DNA from 2 places in the Methylosinus sp. genome. Region 1 is predicted to be linked to the other one. Evidence: riboswitches for the same ligand, from Rfam matches in the RefSeq annotation. Region 1 holds a riboswitch; the other holds the start of a gene.
What was found. A riboswitch is a leader RNA that binds a small molecule or an ion and turns the genes downstream of it on or off. The one in region 1 is predicted to bind thiamine pyrophosphate.
Positions count from the first base shown of each region.

Region 2: linked by a shared signal. The riboswitch ahead of thiC (phosphomethylpyrimidine synthase ThiC) and the one ahead of VIF40_RS12735 (FAD-dependent oxidoreductase) in region 1 are both predicted to bind thiamine pyrophosphate.

Region 1 covers NZ_DATBQF010000047.1:4,969-20,123, forward strand. The annotation lists gene VIF40_RS12675 (Eco57I restriction-modification methylase domain-containing protein) at 1-500, shown strand, start outside; gene VIF40_RS12680 (hypothetical protein) at 540-869, shown strand; gene VIF40_RS12685 (DUF983 domain-containing protein) at 882-1,238, shown strand; gene VIF40_RS12690 (PQQ-dependent catabolism-associated CXXCW motif protein) at 1,248-1,817, opposite strand; gene VIF40_RS12695 (substrate-binding domain-containing protein) at 1,814-2,710, opposite strand; gene VIF40_RS12700 (c-type cytochrome, methanol metabolism-related) at 2,845-3,324, opposite strand; gene xoxF5 (lanthanide-dependent methanol dehydrogenase XoxF5) at 3,464-5,299, opposite strand; gene VIF40_RS12710 (quinoprotein relay system zinc metallohydrolase 2) at 5,613-6,536, shown strand; gene VIF40_RS12715 (quinoprotein dehydrogenase-associated SoxYZ-like carrier) at 6,713-7,438, shown strand; gene VIF40_RS12720 (thiamine phosphate synthase) at 7,469-8,080, opposite strand; gene VIF40_RS12725 (thiazole synthase) at 8,077-8,877, opposite strand; gene thiS (sulfur carrier protein ThiS) at 8,886-9,083, opposite strand; gene VIF40_RS12735 (FAD-dependent oxidoreductase) at 9,046-10,065, opposite strand; TPP riboswitch at 10,120-10,266, opposite strand; gene VIF40_RS12740 (BolA family protein) at 10,319-10,606, opposite strand; gene VIF40_RS12745 (J domain-containing protein) at 10,712-11,317, shown strand; gene cobS (cobaltochelatase subunit CobS) at 11,376-12,374, shown strand; gene trmD (tRNA (guanosine(37)-N1)-methyltransferase TrmD) at 12,483-13,229, opposite strand; gene VIF40_RS12760 (DUF1905 domain-containing protein) at 13,361-13,687, shown strand; gene rimM (ribosome maturation factor RimM) at 13,670-14,203, opposite strand; gene rpsP (30S ribosomal protein S16) at 14,310-14,660, opposite strand; gene ffh (signal recognition particle protein) at 14,733-15,155, opposite strand, start outside.
Region 2 covers NZ_DATBQF010000077.1:21,691-36,845, forward strand. The annotation lists gene recQ (DNA helicase RecQ) at 1-1,326, shown strand, start outside; gene VIF40_RS19830 (PepSY-associated TM helix domain-containing protein) at 1,730-3,049, shown strand; gene VIF40_RS19835 (TonB-dependent receptor) at 3,225-5,258, shown strand; gene cysG (siroheme synthase CysG) at 5,263-6,669, opposite strand; gene VIF40_RS19845 (cytochrome c-554) at 6,802-7,200, opposite strand; gene VIF40_RS19850 (alpha-ketoglutarate-dependent dioxygenase AlkB) at 7,366-7,989, opposite strand; gene VIF40_RS19855 (2,3-bisphosphoglycerate-dependent phosphoglycerate mutase) at 8,021-8,641, opposite strand; gene dapB (4-hydroxy-tetrahydrodipicolinate reductase) at 8,681-9,496, opposite strand; gene mog (molybdopterin adenylyltransferase) at 9,609-10,151, opposite strand; gene VIF40_RS19870 (hypothetical protein) at 10,564-10,806, opposite strand; gene thiC (phosphomethylpyrimidine synthase ThiC) at 11,012-12,859, opposite strand; TPP riboswitch at 12,935-13,036, opposite strand; gene VIF40_RS19880 (OmpP1/FadL family transporter) at 13,342-14,670, shown strand; gene VIF40_RS19885 (Mrp/NBP35 family ATP-binding protein) at 14,723-15,155, opposite strand, start outside.

The DNA.
Region 1 (15,155 bases):
TCGAGCTGCAGCAGGCGCAGCGCGCCTATCGCGCGCGCTTCGCGGGCCCGAAGATCGTCTTTCCGGATATTTCACAAGGGCCGAAATTCGCGCTCGACGAAAGCGGCGGCCTCATCGACGCGACCGCCTTCTGCCTGCCCTGCGCCGATCTCGCGCTGCTCGCCTTTCTCAACTCGCGGCTCTGCTGGTTCGTGCTGCATTCTGTGTCCAATCCGCTGCGCGGCGGCAAATGGCGGCTGCGGCTCAAGGCGCAATATCTGGAGCCGCTACCGCTCCCCGATCTCGAACCGCCGACGGCGGAGCGGCTCGCGACGCTGGCGCGGGCCAATTGCGAGGCCGCCCGGCGGCGCGGCGAGACCGGCGACGCCGACGAGGCCGCGCGCCTCGCGAGCGGGATCGAAGCGCGGGAGCGGGAGATCGACGCGATGATCTACGACTGCTTCGGTCTTTCGGCCGAGGAGGCCGCTTTGCTCGAATCCTCGCTCGCCGGCCAATATTGACCGGCGAAATCCCGCCCCGACTGCGATATATTGCGCCGCATGAACCCGCATCTGCGCCCGACAGGCCTTCCGCTCGAGACCCAGGTCGCCGAGGGACTCCCCCGGCGTTGCAGGAGCGTCGCGGAGATGGTCCGCGCCGGCATCATCGACGAAGACGAGCGGATCGGCGGGGAGGTCGCGCCGATGTCGCCGAAGGGCGTGCGGGAAGTCTGGGTCCTCGACGCCCCGAAGGCCATGACCCGCGTCCATCGCCGGCTCGACGCCGCCTGCTGCGCCGAGATCGTCACACTCCCGGGCTCCGCGCGCCTTGCGCGCGCCCGAGCTCACCTTCAGCCTCGCGGAGCTCGGCGTAACGCCCGGCGCGGATAGACAGTGATTCCCATGACCATGCCATCGACGAGCGTCGCGCTGCTGCGCGGGTTTCTGCGCAAATGTCCGAATTGCGGGTCCGCCGCTCTGTTCGACGGCTATCTGAAGCGCGTGGACGTCTGTCCGCATTGCGCGGAGAGCTTCGTGGGCGTCGACGCCGACGATGGGCCGGCCTGGCTGACCATCGGCCTCGTCGCCCATATCATCGTGCCGCTGCTCATCTATCTGGAAACGCGCGGGACCCTGTCCTATGGCGCGGAGGCGGCGCTGCTGCTCTCGGTGACGACGCTCTGCACGCTGCTGCTGCTGCCGCTCTGCAAGGGCTTTTTCATCGCGGCCGTCTGGTCGCTGTCGCGCAAATCCGGCTGACCGCGCGATTCAGTCGTCGCGCGGCGCGGGCTCGCGCGGCTCCAGCGGATGGCCCGCCGCGGCCCAGCCATCGGTGCCGCGCGAGAACCAGGACACATTGGAATAGCCGAGCGCGAGCGCTCGCTTGGCGGCGTTCCACGACATCCAGCAATCGGCGAGACAGTAGAAGACCAGCGCGCGGCGCTTGTCTTTGGCCGTGGCTTGCGCGAGGCCGCTCTCGAAATAGCCGAGCGCGGCCGGCGACAATTCGCCATAGCCGGTCTCGGGGAGCCAGACGCTGCCCGGAATGTCGAAACGCGGCTTGTCGCGCCACACCGCATCGGGCGGCAGGCCGGCGGGCTTGGGCGGACGCGGCAGAACATCGATGAAAACCGCCGCCTTGTCCCGCCACAAGGCGAAAGCCTGCGGCGTGTCGATCGCGCCGGCGCCGCGCAGAGTGGCTGGGACGGCCGCGCGATAGTCGGAGAGCCTGTAGCCGTCCGGCTCCGGCGCGGGCTCCGCGGCGGCCGGCGCGACGGCGAACAACGCAAAGCCGATCGCGGCGACGGCTCGACGCGCGCTTTCCAGCCGCCGCGTCACGGCGCGGGCGCGATCGGCGCAGGCGTAGTCGGCGCAGGCGTAGTCGGCGATGGCGTGATCGGCGCGTCGGACTCGTCGGTCAGAGGCACGCCGAAATCAGCGAGCAATCGGTCGATCTCGTTCTGGTTCTGGGCGATGAGCCGATTGAGCGCGCGCTTCCACTCCTGATCGGAATGGCGCACGCCCATCGCGATGCGGTAGCTCATGCGCGCGCCCTTGTCCCCCGTGAGCAGGACCAGCTTCAGTCGGCCGCCCGACTGCTTCACATGATAGCCGGCGATCGGCCCCCAGAGAATAGCGACGTCGATTTCCTTATTGGCGAGATCGCGGATCATATCGGCCGCCGGCGCGTCGACGCGCGTGTCGACGACGAGCGGATAGGGCTTCACCGCCGCGAGCAGCCGATAGCGGGCCAGCAGATTGCCGGGCGGCGTGTTGGCGACGAGGCCGATGCGGCGGCCATTGGCGAGGCGCGGATCGGCGAGCGAGCTCAGCCCCTCGAGATCGGAGCCGGCGCGATAGACGACCGCATAGGACGTCCGGTAATAGGGATTGGTGGGCTGCACGAGATCGTCGCCCTGCGGCATCCCCATCACCACATCGCACAAATGCGCGTTGAGCGTGTTGCGGATGAAGCCGGTCGCGCCCGGATAATAGGAATAGGCCAACCCCTTGCCGAGCTTCTTGGCCAGCAGCTCGGCCAGCTTGTTCTCGAAACCTTCGCCGGCGCGATTGGAAAAGGGGAGATTGCTGGGGTCGGCGCAGACGCGCAGGACCTCTGGATCGACGAGCTCGATCGATCCTGCGGCGTCGTCCGGCCCGGACCGCGCGCGAACGCCCGGCGACTGGGAATAGGCAGGGGCCGTCGCGAGCAGGCTCGCGACGGCGACCAGGGAAAATGCAAAAAAGCGAGAAAGAAGGCGAGGCGACCGGAGAGACTTACCGAGTCTCCGGCCGACGCCGCCACCGGCCGGCCCTCGACCTCTCACTCGGCAACGTCTCGCCTCGCAACTCGCCTGGCGACATCTCACTTGGCGCTCATGCACTTCGTTTCGGCCTCGCCGAAAGCCGCGGGCTTCTCGGCCTTCTTCTCCGGACGGCCGCGGCCGACCGCTTCGGTCGAGCGGGCGCGGATATAGATATAGAGGTCGTCGATGTAGCACATGGCGTTCTTATTCTCGGCGAAAGCCGGCATGACGCTGTCATTGCCTGCCTGCTTGTTCTCGCGGCCGCCGATGACGATGCCCACGAATTCCGCATAGTCGAAATTCTTGAGCGAGTTCTTCAGCGCCGGCGCATAGGTCGAGCCTTCGGCGTTGGGGCCGTGGCAGACATGGCATTCGGAGTGATAGCGACGATAGCCGGAGAAAGTGTACCAGTCGACAGCGCCGTCCGCCTGGATCTTATAGGTCGGGTCGCCCTTGGCGTCGAACCATTTGCCGTCAACTTCCTTGACCGCGGTCGGGTCGCCCGGCGGTTCGGCCCGCACGGTCGTTCCTAAACCCATGAAGACGCTCAGGGCCAGAGCCCCGACGAGCGGCAGTCTCATTACTCGATCCTCCAGCAGTTTCCATCTACTCGAACATGCGGCGCCCGGCGACGCGCCAGAAGGCGTTCGCCGGGCGCCGAACTTATTTTTGGCCGACTCAGTTCGCCGGAGCGACGATCGGCAGAGCGTAATCGGGCAGCGAGAACACGGTCAGCACGCCGCCGAGAGCGGTGTAGTCGGACAGCGCCTTATAGCCGCCGACCGCGCCGAGGCCTTCGTTGCTCTTGGACAGGCCGGCCGCGAGGCCGATGCCGGCCCAGCCGCCGACGCCGGACAGAACCGCGACATACTGCTTGCCCTTGTGCTCATAGGTCATCACATTGCCGATGATGCCCGACGGAGTCTTGTACTTGTACAGCTCCTTGCCGGTCTTCACGTCGACGGCCTTCAGATAGCCCTCGAGCGTGCCGTAGAAGGCGAGCCCGCCGGAGGTGGTGACCGTTCCCGACCAAACCGAGAACTGCTCCTTGTTGGACCATACGATCTTGCCGACGCGAGCGTCCCAGGCGATGAAATTGCCCATGTGGCTGTCGCCGGGCGGCGGGAACATCTCCAGCGTCGCGCCGACATAGGGCTGACCCGCGGTGTAGCTGACGCGGAACGGCTCATAGTCCATGCAGACGTGGTTGGTCGGCACGTAGAACAGGCCGGTGTCGGGCGAGAAGGACGCGGGCTGCATGTCCTTGGAGCCGAGCGCCGCCGGGCAGACGCCCTTGCTGTTCACGTCCTCGCCGTTCTGCTCGGTCGAATATTTCGACACGACCAGCGGACGGCCATAGGTCGGGGAGCTCTTGTCCATATCGACCTTGCTCGCCCAATTGACGGCCGGATCGTATTTCTCGGCGACCAGCAGCTCGCCGGTCACGCGGTCGAGCGTGTAGCCGAAGCCGTTGCGGTCGAAGTGGACGAGCGTCTTGCGAGCCGCGCCGCCGATCGTCTGATTGGCGAGGATCATCTCGTTGATGCCGTCATAGTCCCATTCGTCATGGGGGGTCATCTGATAGACCCATTTGGCGACGCCGGTGTCGAGGTCGCGCGCCCAGATCGTCATGGACCAGCGGTTGTCGCCCGGACGCTGCTTCGGGTTCCAGGTCGAGGGATTGCCGGAGCCGTAATAGACGAGGTTCAGCTCGGGGTCATAGGAATACCAGCCCCAGGTCGTGCCGCCGCCGATCTGCCACTGATCGCCTTCCCAGGTCTTCAGCGACGAATCCTTGCCGACCGGCTTGCCGAGATAGGTGGTCTTCTCGGGGTCGAGCAGAACCTCGGAGTCCGGACCTTCCGAATAGCCGCGCCAGGCGAGGCTGCCATCCTTGATGTGATAGGCGGTGATGCTGCCGCGCACGCCGAACTCGCCGCCGGCGATGCCGACGAACACCTTGTCCTTCATGACATGCGGAGCGGCGGTCGAGGTGGCGCCCTTGGAGGGATCGCCATTCTTCACCGACCAGACGAGCTTGCCGGACTTGGCGTCGAGAGCGACGAGCGTGGTGTCGGCCTGGGCCAGGAAGATCTTGCCGTCGCCATAGGCGAGGCCGCGGTTCACCGTGTCGCAGCACATCACCGGAACGACGCTCGGATCCTGCTTGGGCTCATACTTCCAGAGGATCTTGCCTTCGTTGTTGAGGTCGAGGGCGTAGACGATGTTGGGGAACGGCGTATGGAGATACATCACGTCGCCGATCACCAGCGGCGCGCCTTCGTGGCCGCGCAGCACGCCGGTCGAGAAGCTCCAGGCCGGAGCCAGCTTGGCGACGTTCTCGGTGGTGATCTGCTTCAGCTTGGAATAACGAAGATTGGCGTAGTCGCCGGTCGGCAAAACCCAATCCTTCGGATTCTTCTGGAGCTCGAGCAGCTCGTCGGCGGCGTTCGCCACGCCGGCCCCGAACAGCGCGAGAATCCCCACCGAAGTCGACAACAACAGCTTATGCATGAGCTTTTCCTCCTGACGACATCACCGTGCAAAAGGCCCGGCCACGCCGCCGACATCGCGCCTTTCCGACGCCCTAAGGCTTTGGGAAGCCGTTTCCTCTTTTTTTGCCACGACGATCGGACGGAAACGCCGCGCCCGCAGCTCCGTCCATATCCTCGCTGAGACGCCTTCCGGTTCCCGGCCGGAAAGCCTCTTTTAGGTCGGAAACGGCGGGATAATATGTCGCACAGAATTGAAGCGCAATCCCCAAATCCCTTTCCCGACTTTCCTGATTTCTCGCATGAAACCCACGAAAAACAAGGTCGAAAAACCCATGCTGCAACGCACTATTCTACGGCTCGCCATCGCGCTGTTCTGTCTCTTCACGAGCGCCGCGAAAAGCTTCGAGCTGACCGAGATCGCGCCCGGCGTGCTCGTCCATCAGGGCCAGACCGCCTTGATGTCCCGCGACAACTCGGGCGACATCGCCAATCTCGGAGCGATCGTCGGCGACGAGGCGATCGCGGTCATCGACACGGGGGGAAGCCGCGTCGAGGGGGAGGCGTTTCTCGCTGCATTGCAACAGCGCTCGCCCAAGCCCATCCGCTATGTCGTCAACACTCATGTCCATCCGGACCATATTTTCGGGAATATTGCCTTCGCAGGCGCGGGAGCGATCTTCGTCGGGCACAAGAATCTGCCGCGCGCCATGGCGACTCGCGGGCCGCATTATCTCTCTTCTTTTCGCGAGGCGATGGGCGCGCTGGTCGATGATGTGAAACTGGTTCCGCCGAGCCTCACCGTCGAGCGCGAGACGATTCTCGATCTCGGGGGCCGCAAGATCACGCTGAAGGCCTGGCGCACCGCCCATAGCGACGCCGATCTCACCGTGCTCGATCCGCAGAGCGGCACGCTGTTCGCCGGCGATCTCCTGTTCCTGCGCCATGTGCCGATCGTCGACGGAAGCCTGCTCGGCTTCCTCGCCGTCGTCGACGAATTGCGCGCGATCGAGGCGGTCCGGGTCGTCCCCGGCCATGGGCCGGCGGTCGCTCCCTGGCCGCAGGCGCTCGATGCGCAGAAAGCCTATCTCGACCACCTCACCCGCGATTTGCGCGCCGACATCGCCAAGGGCGAGACGCTCGCCGAAGCGGTGCGGACGGCCGGCCGCGAGGAGCGGCCCAATTGGCTGCTCTTCGACGATTATCACAGCCGCAACGCCACGGCCGGTTTCGCCGAGCTCGAATGGGACGCCCCTTGAGCCCCCCGCATAGAGAGAGCTATGATTTCGAAAAAGCCGGAGGAACGCAGATGAGCCCTTGGACCGCGAGCCTTCCGGCTCGCAAGACGCCGCGCGAGAGCGAGCCCGAAGGCTCGCGGTCCGGTCGTCTTCGTCTCGCGACCGCGGCGGCCCTGTGCCTCCTGGCCGGCGCAGCGATGGCCCAGGAGCCCAAGATCGATCCATGGCCCGGCCTCGTCACCGATATATTCCACGACCGCGCGATCACGCCGCATGAGGGCGTGGTGGCGCTCGACGCGCCGAAGCGGGCCGAGGACGCCGCCATCGTGCCGATGACGATCACCCTCCTCGCGCCGGGCTTGCGCGCGGCGACGCTCGTCATCGACGAGAATCCCATGCCCATGGCCGCGGCCTTCTCCTTCGGCGACGGCGCGGGCGTCCAGAAGATCGAGACGCGCGTCAGGGTGAACTCCTACACCAATGTGCATGTCGTCGGCCGGACGGCGGATGACGCGCTGCATTCGGTGGTGAAATTCGTGAAGGCCTCGGGCGGCTGCTCGGCGCCGGCGATCAAGGACCAGGACGAGGCCGACGCCAATCTCGGCAAAATGAAATATCGCGAATTCGCCAGCGAGACCCCCGCGCTGCGCGAGGCGCAGATCATGATCCGCCATCCCAACAATTCCGGGATGCAGATGGACCCGCTCACCCGCGCCTATCTTCCCGCCCATTATGTCGACAAGGTCGAGGTGCGGCAGGGCGACGCGCTGATCTTCTCCATGGAGGGCGGCATATCGCTCTCCGAGGATCCGAGCTTTCGCTTCGTCTACAAGCCCAACGGCGCCAAGACGATCCGCGTCGAGGCGCATGACAATCAGGGCGGCGTGTTCAAGGGCGAGTGGCCCATCGGCAGCGCCTCGTAAGAGACAGCGGACGGCTCTATTCGCCGCTCGCTACTCGCCCCGCGTCGCCTCCACCCATTCGCGTGTCCGCGCCTGCGGATCGGCGGCGCGCAGCACATCGGTGACGACGCAGGCGCTGTCGGCCCCCGCCGCCAGCGCCGCACGGGCGCGCTCCGGCGTCAGGCCGCCGATGGCGACGAGCGGAATCGCGCCGATGCGGCGTTTCCACAGGCTGAGCTTGTCGAGGCCCTGCGGTCCGACAGCCATTTGCTTCAGCAGCGTCGGATAGATCGGCCCCAGCGCGACATAATCGGGGGCGAGCGACAGCCCCCGCTCGAGCTCGGCCTCGTCATGGGTGCTGACGCCGAGCCGCAGTCCATGCGCTCTGATCGCGGCGATGTCGGCGGTGTCGAGATCGCCCTGGCCGAGATGCACGAAGTCGCAGGCGAGATCGATGGCGAGCCGCCAATGATCATTGACGACGAGCTGCGCGCCATGGGCCGCGCAAAGGTCGCGCGCGCGCAAAATCTCTTCGCGCAACGCCGCCTCGTCGCGATCCTTGACGCGCAATTGCACGAGCCGCACGCCCTGCGGCAGCAGACGCGGGAGCCAATCGGCGGCGTCGACGATGAGATAGAAGGGATCGAGCAAAAGCGCGCTCACGCCTCGCATCCGTCGTCGAAGGCGCGGCCGAGCACGGGCGTCGACGGCGCCGCCATGTCGCGCGGCTCCATCAGGCCGGAAAGATGGGCGGCCCGGCCCGCCTCTATGGCGAGCGCGAAGGCCCGCGCCATGACGACGGGATCGCGCGCGCGGGCGACGGCGGTGTTGAGCAGCGCCGCATCGAAACCGAGCTCCATCACGGCGGCGGCCTGCGAAGGCGCGCCGAGGCCGGCGTCGACGATCAGCGGCGTGCCCGGAAAATGCGCGCGCAACGCCCGCAGGCCGAAGAGATTATTGATCCCACGACCCGAGCCTATGGGCGCCGCCCAGGGCATCAGCACGCGGCAGCCGACGTCGAGCAGTCTTTCCGCGACCACGAGATCCTCGGTCGTATAGGGAAAGACGGAAAAACCGTCGTCGCAGAGGATGCGCGCCGCCTCGACCAGGCCGAACACATCGGGTTGGAGCGTGTCCTCCTCGCCGATGACCTCGAGCTTGATCCAGCTCGTGCCGAACAGCTCGCGCGCCATCTGCGCGGTGGCGACGGCCTCCTTGGCCGTGCGACAGCCGGCGGTGTTGGGCAGCACGCGCACGCCGAGCTCGCGAATGAGCCGCCAGAAGCTCTCGCCCGCGCGCGAGCCGCCGGCCTCGCGCCGCAGCGAGACGGTGACGATCTCCACACCGCCGGCGCGGATCGCCTCGGCGAGAATCGCCGGCGAAGGATAACGCGCCGTGCCGAGCAGGAAGCGGGAGGACAGTCTCGCATCATAGACGACGAGGTCGTCGGGCTTGCTCATCCGAATTTTCACCCTCCCTGCCGCGGCGTGACGATCTCGACCGAATCGTCTTCGCACAAAAGCGTCTCGCCGCGGTCCTTGCCGCGCACGAACGCCTGATTCACGGCCGTGGCGATTGTCTGCTCGCCAAAACCCAATTCCTCGATGAGGCGCTCCAGCGTGGGCGCCTCAACCTCGAGCGTCCGCCCATTCACCCTGATCCGCATTCATGACCTCCGGGAAGATCTCGCCCGAAAAGAGAAAACGCGCGACGCGATGCGCCAGCGCCGGCGCCAGCAGAAACCCATGCCGATAGAGCCCGTTGACATAGAGCGTGCGGCCCCGGCGCGCGATGCGCGGCAGATTGTCCGGGAAAGCCGGCCGCACATCCGAGCCCGTCTCGACGATCTCGGCCTCCGCGAAAGCCGGATGAATGGCGAAAGCCGAATTGACCAGCTCGACGATTGAGCGCGCGGTGACGCGGGAGCGCTCCTCATTCTCGATCATCGTCGCGCCGACCATGAACACGCCCTCCCCGCGCGGGACGACATAGACCGGATGGCGCGGATGCAGCATCCGCACGGGGCGGGACAATTCGATCTCCTCGCTGCGCAGCACCAGCATCTCGCCCTTGACGCCGCGCAATTCCGCCAGCGCGTCGCGCGCCGAAAAGCCGCGGCAGTCGACGGTCCAATCCGCCCGCGGCGCGGATTCGGCGCCGAGCCGGATACGGACATTGTCCATTGTCCGAAGCCGCTCGAACAGAGAGCGCATCGCCGCACGCGGCTCGAGATGCGCCTCCTCGCGAAAATAGAGGCCGCCGGAAAAGCGGCCGGCGAGCGCCGGCTCGAGGACGGCGAGGCCCGCTTCGTCCAGCCGCTCGAAACGGTGGGTGCGCCGGGAGAAATCGGCGAGCTCGGCGCGGTCGCGCGGCGGCGCGACGACGAGGCTGCCGGCGATGGTCGCGACGGGAATGTCCTTGGTCCAGAAGCCGAGCGCCTCCTCGCCGAGCACGGCGACGACAGGCTCCGCGCTCTGCAATTCGCACCAGGGCGCGATCATGCCGCCGGCGTAATAGGAGCAGCCGCGCCCCGGCGCCGCGGCTTTTTCGATAAGCTCGACCTCGGCGCCGAAGGGCGCGCCGGCGCGGGCGATCTCGAAAGCCGCGGTCAGGCCGGCGACGCCGGCGCCGATCACGCAGATCAGCATCGAGGCGGCTCGGCGATGCGAGGCGAGCGGCCGAAAGCGCCTCGGCCGAGCGGAAACAGGAGCATGCGACCTCCCTACGCCAGCGCGAACTGGATCAGGTTCGAAGGGTCGCCGAGCCGCTTTTTCTAAAGCTATTCGGCCTCTCAGCCTCTTGCCGCGCGCGATCGGCGCGCCGGCGGCGAGGCTCCCCCGGGCGAGGCCGAGAGTCGCGCAGGAGCGGCGGCGCGTCAAGCGTCGCCGCGCGCCCTACGCCCTATTCCTGCGGGGCGCGGGCGCTGATCGCCAGAGCATGAACGCGGCCGGCCAGCTCCTCGGCGAGCAGAGTGTTGACAATTCTGTGCCGCTCGACCAGCTTCTTGCCGGCGAAAGCCTCGCTCACCACCTCGATGCGAAAATGACTTTCGCCATCCTGATGATGGCCGCCATGACCGGCGTGCTTGTCCGACTCGTCGATCACCTTCAAGGTGAGCGGCGCGAGCCCCTCGGTCAGTTTCGATCTTATGCTCGCCTGGACGGCGCCGATATTGCCTTGTGCGGCCATAGTGGAATCCTCCTCGTCCTCGCCACCCAAGCAAAATTCCCGCCGAATGAAATTGGCGTCGGGTTCCGCTTGCAGCCGGCGGCCAGTCTACCATAATGCAGCGCCATGGATTTGAATTCGCCCCTCTTCGATCGTATCCGCGTGAAGCCCGAGCAGAGGCAGGAGCGCCGCGAGACCCGTTTTCGCTGCGACGCCCCGGGCTGCGAGGCCGAGGGGGCCCATCGCGCGCCGATGGGTCGGCTGCGCGAGGGGCAATATTTCTGCTTCTGCCTGGAGCACGTGCGGGAATACAACAACTCCTACAATTACTTCAACGGCATGAGCGACGAGGACGTCGCCCGCTATCTGAAGGACGCCACCACGGGCCATCGCCCGACCTGGTCGATGGGCGTGAAGCGTGGACAGGCCGCGTTTCGCGAGGACCCGCTGCGGGCCGAGAATTTGGCCGATCCGCTGGGCCTCTACCGGCAGAAGTCGCACCGCGGACGGCCGCAGGCCGAGGCGGCCCCGCGCTTTTCGCCGGTGACGATCAAGGCGCTGAACGCGCTCGGCCTAGACGAGACCGCCGGTGCGGAAGCGATCAAGACGCGCTATAAGGAGCTCGTCAAACGTCACCATCCGGACGCCAATGGCGGAGATCGCTCCTGCGAGGAAAGATTGCGGGAGATCATCCACGCGTACAAGACGCTGCGAGCGGCCAAGCTCGTTTGACGAACAGTCCTGGCCGGCTGTGTGCGTCGCGAGCGCGCGCCGGCGAAACGGAGGATCAATGTTACTCGCAAGCGACAAAGCCGCGGGGGCCGCGCCTCTGCCGGACCTCAAAGTCTCCGTGCGCCAGCTTTTCGGCATCGATTCCGATCTCGAGGTTCCCGCCTATTCCCAGCCGGACGAGCATGTCCCGGACAAGGACCCCGATTATCTCTTCGACCGCGAGACGACGCTCGCCATTCTCGCCGGCTTCGCCCGCAACCGTCGCGTGATGGTGACGGGCTATCACGGCACCGGCAAATCGACCCATATCGAGCAGGTCGCCGCCCGCCTCAACTGGCCCTGCGTGCGCGTCAATCTCGACAGCCATGTCTCGCGCATCGATCTCGTCGGCAAGGACGCGATCGTGCTGAAGGACGGCAAGCAGGTCACGGAGTTCCGCGACGGCATTCTGCCCTGGGCGCTCCAGCACAATATCGCGCTGTGCTTCGACGAATATGACGCCGGCCGCCCGGATGTGATGTTCGTCATTCAGCGCGTGCTCGAGGTCTCCGGCCGGCTGACGCTGCTGGACCAGAATCGCGTCATCCGCCCGCATCCGTCCTTCCGCCTGTTCGCCACCGCCAACACGGTGGGCCTCGGCGACACATCCGGCCTCTATCACGGCACGCAGCAGATCAATCAGGGGCAGATGGACCGCTGGTCGATCGTCGCCACGCTCAATTATCTGCCGCATGACGCCGAGACCAATATCGTGCTCGCCAAGGTCAAGAGCTTCGACAAGACGAAGGAAGGCCGCGACACGATCAACAAAATGGTGCGCGTCGCCGATTTGACCCGCAACGCCTTCATGTCCGGCGATCTCTCGACGGTGATGAGCCCGCGCACGGTCATCACCTGGGCGGAGAATTCGGAGATTTTCGGCGATGTCGGCTTCGCCTTCCGGCTCACCTTCCTGAACAAATGCGACGAGCTCGAGCGTCCGCTGGTCGCCGAGTTCTACCAGCGCTGCTTCGGCAAGGAATTGCCCGAGAGCGCGGTGAATGTGGTGATGTCGTAAGCCTTTGAGCGCAGCCTGCCACCCTCCCCTCGAGGGGGAGGGTCGGCGGGCGATAGCCGGACGGGGTGGGGTTCGAAGACTCGGGGCGCCGCCCCCTCCCGTGCGCTTTCAGCGCTCGGCCTTCCCCCTCGCGGGGGAGGTCGAAGCGCCTTTTCCGGCCCGCGTCTCGCTCGCCCGATCGTCCAGCAAATCCGGCCGCCGCGAGCGCGTGAGCGCGACGGCGCGCTCATGACGCCAGCGCGCGATTTTGGCGTGATCGCCGCAGAGCAGAATGTCGGGAATCGCACGGCCCTCGAAATCGCGCGGCCGCGTATATTGCGGATATTCGAGCAGGCCCGACTCGAAGCTCTCCTCCTCGCCGGACGCGGACTCTCCCATAATGCCCGGCAAAAGCCGCACACAGGCGTCGACGAGCGCCATGGCCGCGATCTCGCCGCCCGAGAGCACATAATCGCCGATCGAGACCTCCTCCAGAGCGCGCGCCTCGATGATGCGCTCGTCCACGCCCTCGAAACGCCCGCAGAGGATCACAGCGCCTTCGCCGGCGACCAGCGCGCGCACGCGCTGCTGCGTGAGCGGCGCGCCGCGCGGGCTCATCAAGAGGCGCGGACGCGCGTCGCCCTGTGGCGCGGCGGCGTCGATCGCGGCGGCGAGAACATCGGCGCGCATGACCATGCCGGGACCGCCGCCGGCGGGCGTGTCATCGACCGCGCGATGACGACCGAGGCCATGCTCGCGAATATTGCGCGCCTCCAGCGCCCAAAGCCCGCGCGACAGCCCGTCGCCGGCGAGCGACAGGCCGAGCGGGCCGGGAAACATTTCCGGGAAGAGAGTGAGGATGGTCGCGCGCCACATGCGGCGGGTTATGGCATGGCGGCGCGAGGCGGGAAAGGCGGCGCGCTTTCGCCCGCGACGGTTACGAGCTAGGGTTTCGTTCGCGGGCGCTCACCGCCGCCAAAGGCCGGTTCGCGCAGGATTGATCGACAATGGATTTCTTGCAACTCACCGTCACAGGAAAAATCTGGAGATATCCTGGAAAAGGCGGCTGGTATTTCGTCTCGCTGAGCGAGGAGGATTCGCGCGCGCTGAAAGAGGAGAAGAGGATCGACAGGACCTTCTATGGCTATGTCCCGGTCACGGCGACGCTCGGCGCCCGCGTCTGGATGACGACTTTGTTCCCCTCGAAGGATGGCCCCTATCTGCTGGCGATCAAGGCGGATGTGCGCGCGAAGGAGCGCATCGGCGTCGGCGACGAGGTCGTCGTCGATTGTCGCGTCGCGCTTTCGAAACGAGAGCTAGACATCCGCCCCTGACGGCGCATCGCCGTCGATCTCGAGCGGCGGCTCCACCACCACGCGCCCACCCGCCACATCGACGATGGGAACCACCGCCTTGGTGAAGGGAAAAAGCATGGTCTCGCCGCCCGCGGGCGGCCGCACCTCCAGCAGATCGCCCGCGCCGAAATTGCGCACGGCGATCACCACGCCGAGCGTCTCGCCCGCGCCCGTCTCGGCGCGCAGACCTTCGAGATCGGCGAGATAGAATTCGTCCTCCTCCGGCGCCGGCAGCGACGCGCGTGGAAGATAGAGCTCGACGCCGGTGAGCGCCGTCGCCGCCTCGCGGTCGGCGACGCCCTTGAGCCGGGCGACGAACATGTCCTTGCCGATCGACCGCAGCGAAGCGATGACGAAACGGCGCGCGCCGCGCGCGTCGAGCAAGGGACCATAGGCGGCGATCGCCGAAGGGTCGGCGGTGAAGCTCTGCAGGCGAATTTCGCCGCGCACGCCATGCGCCGCGCCGAGTCGGCCGAGCAGAACGGCGTTTTTCATGCCGCGATACGAGCGAGCGTCATTGCGCCGCGCGAAAACGACGAAGCGATCCAGCGGTCGCCGCGCGACTCTGGATTGCTTCGCTGCATGCGCAATGACGACGTCATCAGGCCGAGGCGGCTTCGGCCGCGGCGGCCGCGGCGGCGGCGCGCTCCTGCGCCTTCTTCTTCGGCTGCGCCTTCTGCGGATTGCTGCGCGTCTCGCGCTTGCCGACGCCGACGCTCTCGAGCAGACGGGCGACGCGATCGGTCGCCTGCGCGCCCTTGGCGATCCAGGCCTGCGCCTTCTCGGCGTCGAGCACCAGACGATCGGCGGCGTCCTTCGGCTTCAACGGATCGAAGGTGCCGAGCCGCTCGATGAAGCGGCCGTCACGCGGCGAGCGGGAGTCGGCGACGACGACGCGATAAAAGGGACGCTTCTTGGCGCCGCCACGGGCGAGTCTGATCTTCAGGGACATTCGGTCTTCCTTTGTGATTAACGAGTCGTGAGCGGTGAGTGGCGAGCGTCACGACCCACCACTCGGCGATTTTCATTTCTTCTTCCCGAACGGATTGAGCCCGCTCAGGAAACCTCCGCCGCCGCCGAGCCCGGGCAGGGTCGGCTTGGCGGAGAATGCGGATGCCGGCGGCGCGGCGGGAATGCTGGGCCCGGCGCCGGGCGGCGAGCCGCCGCCGCCCATTTTCTTCTGCAATTCGGCGATCTGCTCCTGGCTCGGCGCCGGCATGCCGCCCATTCCCATCATTTGCGCGGCCTTGGCCATCATGCCGCCGCGCTTGCCGCCGCCCATGGCCTTCATCATGTCGGCCATCTGGCGATGCTGCTTCAGCAGCTTGTTGATCTCCTCCACCTTCACGCCGGAGCCGGCCGCGATGCGGCGCTTGCGCGAGGCTTTGAGAATGTCCGGGTTGCGCCGCTCCTTGGGCGTCATCGACAGGATGACCGCGCGTTGGCG
Region 2 (15,155 bases), on a different contig from region 1:
GGCGCGACGGCGAAGGCGCTCGGCGCGCAGGTCGTCGGCCTCACCGCCACCGCCGACAGGGCGACGCGCGCCGACATCGCCCAACGCCTGTTCGCCACCAGCCCGCGCCTCTTCCTGCATAGTTTCGACCGGCCCAATCTCGCGCTCAATTTCGCCGCCAAGGACGGGCCCAGAAAGCAGCTCCAGCGCTTCTTGGAAAAGCATCGCGGCGAGAGCGGCATCGTCTATTGCTCGTCGCGCGACGCGACGGAAAAGCTCGCCGCCTTCTTCACGGACCAAGGCCATGCGGCAGTCTCCTATCACGCCGGGCTCGAGCAGACGCTGCGCAATCGCAATCAGGACCGCTTCCTGCAAGAAGACGGAATCATCGCCGTCGCGACCATCGCCTTCGGCATGGGCGTCAACAAGCCGGACGTTCGCTTCGTCGCCCATGCCGACATGCCGTCGAGCGTCGAAGCCTATTATCAGGAGATCGGCCGCGCCGGCCGCGACGGGCTGCCGGCCGACACGCTCACCCTCTATGGCCTCGACGACATGGCCTTCCGCCGCCGGCAGATCGATCAGAAAGAAGTGCCCGAGGAACGCAAGCGCGTCGAGCACGACCGCTTCTCGGCGCTCGCCATGCTGTGCGAGACGCCCTCCTGCCGGCGCCAGACGCTGCTCGCCTATTTCGACGAGGAGAGCCCGCCCTGCGGGCGCTGCGACATTTGTCTCGGCCAGGTGCAGGTCTATGACGGAGCCATAGACGCGCAAAAGGCGCTCTCGGCCGCCATGCGCACGGGACAACGCTTCGGCGCCGGCTATCTCGCCGATATTCTCATCGGCGAGGCGAGCGAGGCGGTGCGCCGCAACGGCCATGACGGCATCAAGACCTTCGGCGTCGGCAAGGATCGCTCCAAGCAGGATTGGAGCGCGATCATTCGGCAGCTGTTCGCCGCACGCGCGCTGGCGACCACGGAGCATGGCGGCTTTCGGCTGACGCAAAAGGGCGAGGATATTCTCTTCGGCCGCGCGCAGATTTCACTGCGCCGAGATCCGCTGACAGCGAAGGCGCCGCGCAGCAAGCGCGGCGAGGCGCCGCGGACGCAGGCGCTGGACGCGCAGGAGGAGCAGGTGCTCGCGGCGCTGAAGCGCAAGCGCCTGGAGCTCGCGCGCGAAGCGGGCCTGCCCGCCTATATGGTCTTTCCCGATCGCACGCTGATCGAAATGGCGTCGCACCGCCCGGCGACGCTCGACGAGATGCGGCGCGTGCAGGGCGTCGGCGAGCACAAGCTCGCGCAATATGGCGACGCTTTCCTCGAGGCGCTGGCCGACGCGCTGCGCTGAAGGATCAAGCGAGCTCGCGGCGGAACGACAATCGAAAGGTCGCGCCGCCGCCGGGCGTCTCGGCGATGGCGAGGCGGAGGCTCGGAAGCCTCTCGGCCAAATAGAACACGGCGCCGGCGGCGGCCGAAGGCTTCGAGCTGGGCGGCGGCGTCTATGCGATGGACGAACGCCGGGGCAATGACGCCAACAGCTGGAAGATGCCAGGCCATGTGAAATTCGACGCGTCCAAATCCAGCTCGACATCGAGAATCTCACCGACACGCGCTATTTCGAATATAGCGATGGTTGCAGCTTCGCCTATTATGGCGCGCCGCGCACCTTTGTCGGCTCGGTGAGTTTCAAATTCTGATCGCATGGGCGCCCCGACGGCGGCGCCCATCGCTTCATCTTCGGGAGCCCATCCATGAAGGAGCAACAGATTTTGCCCTCGTCTTCATCGCCCGATGGCGCCGCTTCCCGAGACACTGCTTCCCGAGACGCCGCCGCGCGACGCGAGAAGCGAAAAGCGCGGCGCAAGCTCTGGCTCGACATTCATCTCTATATCGGCCTCGTCGCCGGCGCGATGCTCGCGCTCATCGGCCTCACCGGCAGCGCGCTGGTGTTCTGGACCGAGATCGACGAAATGCTCGATCCCGCAATGTTCACCTCCGCCGCGCCGCCCGAGGGCGAGGCCGCCTTCGCGCCGCTCGGGCGAATAGGCGAGGCGCTGAACGCGGCGCTGCCCGCAGGCGCAAAGCCCGGCGGCGTCGGCATGCCGCGCAATGAGAGCGGCTGCTACAAGGTCTATTACGAGGATGCGAAGACAGGCGACACACGCCGCCTCTGCATCGATCCCTACACGGCGAAAGTGCTCGGCGACCGCGTCTATTGGTCGAAGAGCGGGGTCGCTCACCATAGCTTCATGAGCTTCCTGTTTCAGCTCCATTGGTCGCTGCTGCTCTACGACGTCGCCGGCGACCCGGGCGTCGTCGTCGGACTCGCCGCCATTCTGCTCGTCGTCTCCGTCTTCACCGGCGTCTATCTCTGGTGGCCCTCGCCCGGCAAATGGCTCGCCGCCTTCACCTTGAAACGAAACGCCAGCGGCGAGCGCCTGAACTATGATCTGCACAAGCTCGGCGGCCTCTATACGGCGGCGGTGCTGCTCGCCGTGCTGATCTCCGGCGTCTCGATGAATCTCGACACGCAATTCCAATGGGTCGTCGCGCTGTTCTCGCCGCTCAGCGCGGCGCAGCGCGGCGAGATCGTCTCCGGCCCCGCCGATGGACGGCCGCGCATTCCCTTCGAGCAGGCGGTCGACGCCGCCGCGCGGCTCTATCCGGAAGGACGACTCGAGAATGTCGGATTCCCGAAAGATGCGACAAGCGTCTACGAAATCTGCCGCACGGACATCGCCGAGATCAGCCGCTTCATCGGAACGCGCTGCGCTTTCGTCGATCAATATTCGGGCGAGGTCGTCGGCGTTCGCGATCCTGTCCATGGAACCGCGGGCGACGTCTTCATGCAATGGCAATGGCCTTTGCATTCCGGCCGCGCATTCGGCTGGACGGGACGCATTCTCGTCTTCGTCACCGGCCTCGTCTGTCCGCTGCTGTTCGTGACGGGCATGATCCGCTGGCTGCAGAAGCGCCGCGCGAAACGCTTCCATCGCGGCGCGGGCGAGCGCGCCGGCCATGACCCTTCGCATCGCCTCGCAGCCAGCGCCGAAAAAGCAAGCCGAACCTAACGCCAAAGTCTCATGAAAGTCGCGCGAAGGTCACGACAGGTTCGTGAAAGGTTTACCGAGCTTTTTTCGACGACTATTGCAGGCGCGCCGCTGTCAATGATATGGAACGACTTATCGTCGACGCGATGGCCGACATCTTCGTTTCGACACCCACATTCGGCGGCGTTCATCGACGATGCTCCTCAGAGGCGACGTCCTCCTCGGCTCGACTGCTCTCTGCATCCTCGCGCTGATGGCACCGGCGATCGCCGCGCCGGACAGTGACATTGCGGCCGAAAGCAAAGACGAGAAGCGCAAGAGCGCGGATGATTCCGCGCCACAGGCGAAATCGCTCGGCAAGGGCGTTTCCGGCGTCTTCGTCAATTCGTCGGTCGCCGACTCCGGCTATTCGCCGGGCTTCGTGATGCGCGGCTTTCCAGGCGGACTCACCCTGTTCGACGGCGCCGCGCATGGCTTCAGCTCGGAGGACGTCAATCTGTCGACGGTCGATCACGTCGAATTCTACAAGGGCCCGAGCGCCATGCTGTTCGGCAAGGCGCTCGGCGGCTATGGCGGCTCGGCGAATTACATCCGCAAGGCTCCGCTCGCCGAGCGCTTCGCGCGCGGAACGGCGACGATCGGCGCCTTCGACGTCTATCGCACGACCTTCGACATCGACACGCCGCTCGACGATGCGCAGACGCTGCTGTTCCGCATGACGGGCTTCGCGCAGAGCGTCGGCGGCTTCGTGGATTTCATGCGCGCCCGGGCCGTTCTGGTCGCGCCGGCGGCGACGCTGGTTCTCGACAATGGCGACCGAGCGACGCTGCGCGCCGAATATCGCGCCGGGCGCTTCGTCTATCGCGACGGCGTCCCCGCCTCGCCGATCTTTCTACATACGCCGCGCGAATTCTACGCCGGCGCGCCGGTCAATGAGCATGAACGGCCGCGGTCCGCGGATTTCACCTTCACCTATGAGCACGCCTTCGACGCCGACTGGTCGCTCACCACGGTCGTCGATTATTCGCTGAACGGCAACACCTATGGCTGGTTCCTCGGCTGGGGCTATGACGGCCTGCATTCGGTGACGCTCGGCCGTCCCGTGCGATCGCATTTCGCGGCGCGAAATTTCGACGCGCAATTGCGGTTGAACGGACGCTTCACGACGGGCGACATCGGCCACAATGTTTTTCTCGGCCTCGAGCATTGGGATTATTTCTACGGCCATGACGAATTATTCGCGCGCGATCCGCTGCCGAAGATCGACATAGGCGCGCCGCTCTATCCGCTCGGCGTCGATTATTCCGGCGCGCAATGGGCCAATGGCGCCGCGCGCGCCTGGAGCCGCTCCGTCTATGCGCAGGATCTCGTCGATCTCACGCCGCAATGGCGCATTCTGCTCGGCGGACGCTACGATCTGCTGGCGCAGCGCGAAACCGTCTTCGATCCCTTCGGCGCGCTTTCGGGGACATCCTCCTCCACGCTCGGCAAGGGAACGCGCGGCTATTTCAGCCCGCGCGCCGGCGTGCTGTTCCGCCCTGGCGAGACGACGAATCTCTTCGCCGCTTTCGGGCGCTCGCTCATACCCAATATCTCGGTGCGCGTGCGAGGCGGCGATGCGCCGCCGCCGCAGCAGGATACGCAATATGAGATCGGCTTCGAGCAGAGCTTTCCCGAATATAAAGCGCGTCTCGAGGTCGGCCTGTTCGATGTGACGCGCGATCATGTCGCCATCACCGACCCCGCCGATCCGGGCGGATTCTATTCGCTCGTCACCGGCCGCCAGCACAGCCATGGCGTCGAATTCAATCTCTCCGGCGAGATCCTTCCCGGTCTGCGCGCGAGCGGCGCCGCCACCTTCCTGCACGCCATCGTCGCCAAGGACTCCAATGTCCCCTCGCAAGCGGGCAGCGATCTCCTCGGCGCGCCGCGCCGCGTCTTCAGCGTCAGTCTCGACTATAGACCGGAGTGGGACCTCCTGCGCGGATTGGAGCTCGGCGCGAGCTATTATTACGCGAGCGCGGCGGAGGCGACGCTGCCCAATGTCCGAGGCTTCACCCTGGCGCCGCAGCAGATGCTCGGCGCCTCGCTCGGCTATCGCTTCGACGAGCATTGGAAGCTCGATGTGAGCGCGAGCAATCTCACCGACCGGCCGAATTTCACCTCGAGCGGCGCGCTCTATCGCGGCGAGCCGCGCTCGATCTCGGCGACATTGTCGTTCCGATATTGACGGCTCACCGCGTCAGCGTCGCGCCGATCAGCACGAGGCACGGCCCGTCGAGCGTCTCCTGCGCCACGCGCTGCGGCAAATCGCCGATCGTGCCGGCGACGATGCGCTGCTGCGGCGTGCTGGCGCGCTCGACGAGAAAGGCCGGCGTCGCAGGGTCCATGCCTTCGGCGAGCAGGCGCTTCGACAATGCGGGCAGCGTGCGATTGCCCATATAGACCGCCGTCGTCGCGCGATGGTCGGCGAGAGCGCGCCAATCGATATCCTCGGGGAATTTGCCGTCGCTCGTATGCGCAGTGACGAATTGCACGCGGCGCGCCGTATCGCGATTGGTGAGCGAGACCTCGAGCGCCGCCGCCGCGGCGAGCGCCGCCGTCACCCCCGGCACCACCTCCGCCTCGAGGCCTGCGGCGCGAATGGCGCAGAGCTCCTCATTGGCGCGGCCGAAGATCATCGGATCGCCGCCCTTCAGGCGCACGACATTCTTGCCCTCCTTGGCGAGCGTCACCAGCAGAGCGGTGATCTCCTCCTGCTTCACCGAAGGCGCATAGCCGCGCTTGCCGACATTGATGCGCGTCGCCTCGCGCCGCGCGAGATCGAGCACGGCGGCCGGCACCAGATCGTCGAACAGAACGACATCGGCGCCGACCAGCGCGCGCAGCCCTTTGAGCGTCAGCAGCTCGGGATCGCCCGGCCCCGCGCCGACCAGCGTCACGCGGCCGCGCGCGGAGGCGGCGTCGGCGCGGCGCGTCTCCTCGAGCAGCGCGTCGAGATCGTCGTCCTGCGGCGCATGCTCGACGCGCGCGAACGCCTCGCGCGTAAAACGCCGCCAAAAGTCGCGGCGTGCGAAAAAGTCGAGCCCCGAGGCCATCACGCGCGGACGAAAGGCGCGCGCCGCTCTGGTCCAGGCGGAGAAGGTCGCGGGGATCAGCGTCTCGACGCGCGCGCGCACGGCCTGCGCGAAAGCCGGCGCCGCGCCGCTGGTGGAGACGCCGATGACGAGCGGCGAACGATTGACGATGGCGCCCATCGTGAAATCGCTGAGCCCCGGCCGGTCCGTGAGATTGACCGGAACCCCATGCGTCTTGGCGGCGTCGCGAAAGGCCTGCGCCTCCGCATCCGCCTCGATGACGGCGAGCGCCATCGCCGCGCCGGCGAGATCCTCCGCGCGCCAATCGCGTTCGATCAGCGTGAGGCGCGCGCGCGCGGCGGCGACGGCCTCGAGCCGCGGCGAAGGCGACGCGGCGAAAACCTCGACAAAGGCGCCCGCGGCGGCGGCGAGGTCGGCCTTCCAGGCCGCGCCGTCCGAGCCGCCGGCGACCACGACGCGCCGCCCCTCCAGCGCGTAGAACACCGGGAGCGTGGCGAGCTCCTGCATCAGCTCGGCTGGGACTTCGTCAGGCTTGCGCGTCACTCGGCTCTCTCTTCCCCCGTCACTCGGTCCCGCCGTCGCTCGGTCCCGTCCACCCGGGCATTTAGCCCCGATCCGCCAAAAGAAAAAGCGGCCCGCAGGGGCCGCTTTCGCCAACCGAACGGAATGTTCGGATTACTTCTTCTTGCCGTCCGCGCCGAACTGGCTGAGATAGGCCCAGACGTCGTCCTGGTCCTGGTCCTTGGGCAGGCCCGGGAAGATCATCTTGGTGCCGGGGACCTTGGCCTTCGGGCTCTTGACGAACTCCTTGAAGACGGCCTCGTCCCAGGTGATGCCGGACGCCTTGAGCGCGTCGGAATAATTATAGCCCTCGGCGGTCGCGGCCTTGCGGCCGTTGATGCCGTTGAGCTCGGGAGCGACCGCATTCTTGGCGGTCTCGCCGACCTGATGGCAGGCCTTGCACTTGTTGAAGATCTTCTCGCCCGCCGCGGGATCGCCGGCGGCGATCGCCTGGCCGGCCATGGCGGCGAAAGCGACGCCCGCAGCGAGCGTCAGCCTGGTCACAAATTTCATCCTCGTTCCTTTCCTCGAAGCGTCGTCCCCTGGGAACCGACTGTCTTAATTTTGCCGGCCCTGGCGTGACGCCTGCGCCGATCGTTCATCCCGCGGCCGGGAAACTATATCGGAGCGCTATTGGTGACAATATGCTCCGCTTGCTGAACAGCGCCTGAAATGTCGTTAGGTAACGCGGCGCAACGTCAAATTGATGCGTCCGCCCGCCGCAAAAAGCGGCGAGGACAGCTTCGGCGCGAGCTCCGGCAGCAGCCGATCGACGCCATGGAAGCGCAGCCGCGCCGGTCCGCCCAGCGTCAGCACATCGCCGGACGACAGCGCGAAGACGCGCGACGAATCGGAGCGCTTGACGCCGCCGAGACGGAATCGGCAATCGGCGCCGAGCGAAACGGAGAGAATCGGAGCCGAGAAATCCGCCTCGTCCCGATCCTGATGCGGCCCCATGCGCGCCTCGGGCCCATAGAAATTGACGAGGCAGGCCTCCGGCGGATGCGGATAATCCGCGAGCTTCTCCCATGCGTCGAGCAGCATTCGCGGCATGGGCGGCCAGGGCTCGCCGGTTTCGGGATGGCGCGCCTCGTAACGATAGCCGCGCGCCTGATCGCTGAGCCAGCCGAGCGGGCCGCAATTGGTCGTGCGCACCGAGAAAGGCAGCCCGCTGCGCGGCATGGTCGGCGTGAGCAGCGGCGCGGCGGCGATGACGCTCTCCAGCTCGCGCAGCAGCGCGCGCTGCGCGGCCTCGTCGAAATAGCCGCGGTAAAGGCGAACGCCCGGCTCTATCTCCGACATTCTCGCTCCGTCCTGCGAGGAGCGCCGCGCGTCACCGGTCGAGCACGTCCTTGGCGGCGACGGTCGAATCGGAATTGAGCCGGTAGACGATCGGCACGCCGGTGGTGATCTCGAGAGAGGACACCGATTCGGGCGTCAGCCGATCGAGCACCATGGCCAGCGCCCGCAGCGAATTGCCATGCGCGGCGACCAGCACGCGCTCGCCGCGCAGAGCGCGCGGCAAAATCTCCTGGCAATAGAAGGGCAGCACGCGCGCCACCGTATCCTTGAGGCTCTCTCCGCCGGGCGGCGCGACGTCATAGGACCGCCGCCACAACCGCACCTGCTCCTCGCCCCATTGCTGGCGCGCCTCGTCCTTGTTGAGGCCGGAGAGATCGCCGTAATGCCGCTCGTTGAGCGCACGGCTGCGGATGACGGGCACGTCCTTCTGCCCGAGCTCGTGAAAGGTGAGATCGAGCGTGCGCTGCGCGCGCAGCAGCAGCGAGGTGAAGCCTATGTTGAAGCGCAGATCGATGCGCTTCAGCTCGCGTCCGGCGCGCCGCGCCTCCTCGATCCCCTTGGGCGTCAGATCGGGGTTCTTCCAGCCTGTGAACAGGTTCTTGGCGTTCCACTCGCTTTCGCCATGGCGGAGGAGGACGAGAATACGGTCCATGCAGGCTATGTCCCTCGAATCGAACGATGCGGCGCGCTGTCAGGCGCCGGCGAGGCCGAGCACGTCGGCCATAGAATAGAGGCCGGCCGGCCGCCCTCGCGTCCAAATAGCGGCGGCGATGGCGCCCCGCGCGAAAATGCCGCGATCCTCGGCGCGATGAGCGAGCTCTATGCGCTCCCCCGCCCCGGCGAAGATCACCGAATGCTCGCCCACCACCGTGCCGCCGCGCAGCGAGGCGAAGCCTATGTCGCCCTCCCGCCGCGGTCCGGTGAGCCCGTCGCGGGCGCGGGCGCTGTGCTCGCCGAGCGCGACGTCCCGCCCCCGCGCGGCCGCCTCGCCCAGCAGCAGCGCCGTGCCGGAAGGGGCGTCGACCTTCATGCGATGGTGCATCTCGACGATCTCTATGTCCCAGGCGACGCCGAGCGCCTTCGCGGCGCGCTCCACCAGAACGGCGAGAAGATTGACGCCGAGGCTCATATTGCCGGAGCGCACGACGGGAACGCGCTCGGCGGCCGTCGCGAGAGCGGCCATGTCCTCGCTCGACAATCCGGTGGTGCCGATGACATGGGCGACGCCGGCCGCCGCGGCGAGCCCGGCGAGCGCCACGGTCGTCGCCGGCGTCGAAAAATCGATGGCCACATCGGCCTCGGCGAGCGCGGCCGTCGCATCGGCGCAGAGGCGCACGCCATTGGCGGGACGGCCGACCAGCAGGCCCGCATCCTCCCCGAGGATGGGCGAATGGGCCGAGACGACCGCTCCGGTCAGCACGACGCCTTTCGTCTCCCCCGCGGAGGCGATCAGCATCCGGCCCATGCGGCCGGCGGCGCCGACGACGACCAGCCGCACATCGCTCATCAACCTTGCCCCCACAAAGATTGCACGCGGGCTCCGCAGAACGGCCCTGCGGCCAGTCTATACAGCCCCGATGCGCGAATGAGAAGGGGAGACGCCCTACCCGATCAGGTGGCTATTTGCCCTTCGGGCGAAACGCCGCGACGCGCGCCGGATCGGTCTCTATATAGGCGGCGCCGATGAGATCGAGACAATAGGGCACGGCCGGCATCACCGCGTCGAGGCAAAGCTCGATGGCGGCGGGCTTTCCGGGCAGGTTGATGACGAGACATTTGCCTCGGTGAGCGGCCAATTGCCGCGACAGAATCGCGGTCGGCGTCTGCGCCAGCGACACTTTGCGCATCAGCTCGCCGAAGCCGGGCAATTCGCGCGGCGCGGCGGCGAGCGTCGCCTCGGGCGTCAGATCGCGCGGCGAAGGCCCTGTCCCGCCCGTGGTGACGACGAGATCGCAGCCGATATTGTCGGCGAGATCGATGAGCGTGTCGCGCACGCTCTCGAAACCATCGGGAATGAGGCGCCGCTCGATGCGGAACGGGCTCGTCAGCACCTTCTCGAAATAGGCGGCGATGGCCGGTCCGCTGACATCCTCATAAACGCCGGCGCTGGCGCGATCGGAGGCGGTGACGACGCCGATGACGGCTTCCTGCTTCTGTGTCATGCGCGCACAATAGCGGCTCCGAGGCGCGAGACAACCGAAAGCTCCGCCCGCCTCCGACAGGCATGAAGCGCTTCTCGTATTGCTATCGAGGATAGGGCGCGCAAGGGCGATTCGCTCGCACGACGTTTCAACATTGCGTCGGCGGCCCGGGAGCGGCTCTGGAACGACTCGTCGATCGAGATCGTCTTACGTCCATCGAGATCGTCTTGCGCAGCGGCGATGGATCGATCGCGCGCGCCGCGGATCCCTGAAATTCGCTACGGCGCGAAATTCACGACTGTACAAAAATCAAACACGGCAGGACGGAGGCTCTTCGATGAGAAGCCCCCTGGGCGCGCGAAAAATCGCGCGCCCGGCGGCGTCACGATCGCGGAAGCGGGACTCCCGCCGGGCTCGCGTCGTTCCGGAAGGATTATTCCTTCACCGAAGCCGGCTCGCAGCCGCACTTCTGATAGCAGGCGCCCTTAGCCTCCTTGGCCTTCTCGATGGACTCGGGAGTCGCCGAGAAGCGATTCTTGACGGAGACATATTCGAAGAAGCACTTGTCGACGCAGACGCCCTGCTTGTCTTCATCCTTGATGTCGCAACCGGCGAAAACCGGGCCGACCATGCCGAGCGACAGAGCAGCGGCCGTCACAATGGCGCGAAAGTTCATTTGCCGTTTCCCTCTTTTTGGATGTGGGACCATTTGTCCCTTATTTGTTACAGGGCGCATCGTCCCGCGGGCAAATAGGCTGTTTTCGCTGCGCCTGTCAATGTAATTGACATTTTTGCGGCGCCCCGAAAATCATGCGGAGAAGAGCTTCGCTGCACTGCAAAAGGAGCATTTCCCGACCGGTCGCGAAAAACAGCCCGCCGCCTCATTCGGCGACGTAGATTTGCGCGCCCTTCTCCAAGAACTCCGCGCTCTTTTCCGCAAAGCCCTTGTCACGCTCGGCGAGCGCCGCCGCCTCCTCGCGCAGATCGCGCGTGATCTGCATGGAGCAGAATTTCGGCCCGCACATGGAGCAGAAATGCGCGACCTTATGCGCCTCCTTGGGCAAGGTCTCGTCGTGATAGCGGCGCGCCGTATCGGGATCGAGCCCGATGTCGAATTGATCCTCCCAACGGAAGTCGAAACGCGCGCGGCTCATCGCATCGTCGCGCTCCTGCGCCGCCGGATGGCCCTTGGCGAGATCGGCAGCGTGCGCTGCGATGCGATAAGTGATGACGCCGGTCTTCACATCCTCGCGATCCGGCAGGCCGAGATGCTCCTTGGGCGTCACATAGCAGAGCATCGCCGTGCCGAACCAGCCGATCATGGCGGCGCCGATGCCGGAGGTGATGTGGTCGTAGCCCGGCGCGATGTCGGTGACGAGCGGCCCGAGCGTGTAGAACGGCGCCTCGCCGCATTCGCGCAGCTGCTTCTCCATATTCACTTTGATCTTGTGCATCGGCACATGGCCGGGGCCTTCGATCATCACCTGGCAGCCCTTGTCCCAGGCGATCTTGGTCAACTCGCCGAGAGTCTCGAGCTCGGCGAATTGCGCGGCGTCATTGGCGTCCGCGATGCAGCCGGGACGCAATCCGTCGCCGAGCGAGAAGGACACGTCATAGCGGCGCATGATGTCGCAGATCTCGTCGAAGCGCTCATAGAGGAAGCTCTCGCTGTGTCGCGAGAGGCACCAGCGCGCCATGATCGAGCCGCCGCGCGAGACGATGCCGGTGACTCTCGCGGCGGTGAGCGGCACATGGCCGAGGCGCACGCCCGCATGAATGGTGAAATAATCGACGCCCTGCTCCGCCTGCTCGATCAGCGTGTCCTTGAACACCTCCCAGTCGAGCTTCGTCGCGTCGCCGCCGACCTTCTCGAGCGCCTGATAGATCGGCACCGTGCCGATCGGAACGGGCGCATTGCGGATGATCCAGTCGCGAATATTGTGAATATTGCGTCCGGTGGAGAGATCCATCACCGTATCGGCGCCCCAGCGGATCGCCCACACCATTTTCTCCACCTCCTCCGCGACCGAGGAGGTGATGGCCGAATTGCCGATATTGGCGTTGACCTTCACCAGGAAATTGCGGCCGATGATCATCGGCTCGGCTTCCGGATGATTGATGTTGGCGGGAATGACGGCGCGTCCGCACGCCACTTCCTGACGCACGAACTCCGGCGTCACATAGGCGGGAATTTCGGCGCCGAATCCCTCGCCCGCCTCTATGCGCTCGGCGGCCTGCGCGAAGGCGCGCTCGCGGCAGAGATTCTCGCGATGCGCGACATAGATCATCTCTTCCGTGATCGCGCCGGCGCGCGCATATTCGAGCTGCGTCACCGGCGCCGAGCCGGCGGCGCGGCGAATGGCGCGCGGAGCGGGACAGGGCGGAACCAGCCGATCCTCGCCGACGAAGCCATTGTCCTCCGCCTTCACGGCGCGGCCGGCGTAGGCCTCGAGGCCGGCCCGGCTCTCGAGCCAGCGACGCGCCGCCGGCAAGCCCGCCGAAAGATCCGGGACGAATTCCGCGCAGCTATAGGGGCCGGACGGATCATAGACGCGCAGCGGCGCGTCGCCGGACGAGGGATGAAGAGCGATCTCGCGCACCGGGACTCGAATATCCTCGACGCGAATATCCTCCCGCCCGCGCGGGGAGGAATAGAGCTTGCGCGACCCGCCGATCGGGCCGGTGGTCACGCTCTGGGGAGTCGTCGGGCGTTTGTCCTGCACGTTCATCGTCGCGCTCCCTTGTCTCGAGGATGGCTGGGCGGCAGGCGACGGAGTCGGCCGACGCCGTCCGCAACATCGGACGACGCGTCCCTTTGGCCTTCCCTCGCGCCGGCATTACCCGGATCAGGTTCGATGGGTGCTTCTCAGCCGCTCCTCATCGGAGCGGCGCCCCTCGCCAAGGCGCGCATGTTATCCGCGGCCCCGGATCGCGGCAAGTCCGGCAATCGACCGTCCGGCAAATCGACAGCGTGGCTGTCGACGGTCCCGCTATCGACGGCCCGGCGGCGGAGCGCTGTGGCAAAAACGTGACAGATCCGAAAATATTCACAGGCGTCCGACCGATAGCGATGTCGCGGACCGCCCGCTCTGTTAGATTCTCTGATAGATTCTTGGGCAATAGTGAGTCGTGAGATACAAACGCCGCCGGGTTGCCGAGTGCTTCTAAATGGCGTGTGAACGACGACCGATCTGGGGCGGGGCGATAGATAATGAACGGATATTCCTGGCGCACTCTCGCCTCGGCGGCTGCTCTCACGATTTCTCTCGCAGCTCCGTCACTCGCCGCGGACGGCTATTTTCTGATCGGCTACGGCCCGCGTCAGAAGGCGCTGGGCGGCGCCGGCGTCGCCGATTCGCGCGACTCCATGTCGCTGTCGATCAATCCGGCCGGACTCGTCGATCTCGAGCGCCGGCAGATGCAGCTGGGCGTCACCGCTCTGTTTCCGGAGCGCGGCTATTCGACCGACGGCGCGCCCAAGGTGCTGGCGCCGGGCGACGTCCGCAGCGGGCGGCCGATCTTCCCTGTGCCCCATAACTCCTATTCTGCGCCGATCGACGCGGAGTCGGCCTGGGGCACGGCCTCCTACGCCAACGGCGGCATCAACACCTCCTTCGATTTCGGCCATTTTCACCCGCCGTCAGGGGGCCCCTTCGGCGGCGGCTATGCGGGCGTCGATCTCGAGCAGGCCTTCACCAGCGTCGGCTATGCGCGCAAATACGGCGCGCTGTCGATCGGCATCGCGCCCACCATCGCGGTGCAGAGGATCAATCTGCAGGGTCTCAAATCCTTTTCGCCCTATTCCGCCGATATGTACAGCCTGTCCGACAATGGCTATGACTGGTCGTTCGGCGGCGGCGTGCGGCTCGGCCTGCAATGGCGCGTGACCGACCAGTTCCGCATCGGCGTCGCCGGCTCGACGCCGATGTTCATGACACGTTTCCGCAAATATTCGGGCCTCTTCGCCGATGGCGGCAGCTTCGACATTCCGGCCAATCTCACGGCCGGCGTCGCCTATGATCTGACGCCAGATCTGACCGTCATGGCCGACTGGCGCCATATCTTCTATTCGGGCGTCGGATCTGTCTCCAATTCGAGCTTCCCGGTGCTGCTGCGCTCGCTCGGCTCCTCGGGCGGCCCCGGCTTCGGCTGGAAGGACACCGATTCGGCGTCGTTCGGCGTCGAATGGCGCGTGCAGCCGGGCTTTGCGCTGCGCGCCGGCTATCATTATGTGACCAACCCGATCCCGACGAATTCGGTGACGCTGAACATACTCGCGCCGATCATCAACGCGCATCACATCAGCGGCGGCCTCAGCTACGACATCACCAAGAATTCGACGCTCGACCTCGCCGTCGTCTACGCTTTCAAGAACAATGTGCGCGGTCCCGAGGCGCTGCCGCAGACGGCGGCGACGCCTTTCGGCGCCTATAATCCGGCCGCCAACGTCAATCTGTGGCTGCGCGGCCTCGAGGTCTCGGTCGGCTGGACCTATAAATTCGACCTCGGCGACAATTCTCTGATCCCGACCCATCTCTGAGAACGAGAGCGAGGCCGCGGCGCGCCGAAGCGGCGGCCGCGGCCTTTTCGCATTATCCGATGACGATCTTGGGCGGCGCCCGGCGCGACTGCGTCTCCAGCAGATTCTTCACCTTGGCGGCGAGATCCTTGTAGATCGCCGCATGGGGTCCGTCCGGCGCGGAGGCGACGACCGGCGTGCCGGCGTCCGAGGTCTGGCGAATGGCGAGATCGAGCGGCACCTCGCCGAGGAAGGGCACGCCCAGCGCCTCCGCGTCCTGCCGCGCGCCGCCATGGGAGAAGATGTCCGTGCGGCCACCGCAATGCGGGCAGAGGAAATAGCTCATATTCTCGACGACGCCGAGAATGGGCGTCGACACTTTCTGGAACATTGCGACGCCGCGGCGCGCGTCGATCAGCGCCAGATCCTGAGGGGTCGAGACCACGACCGCGCCGGCGAGCGGCACCTGCTGCGCCATGGTCAGCTGCGCGTCGCCCGTCCCGGGC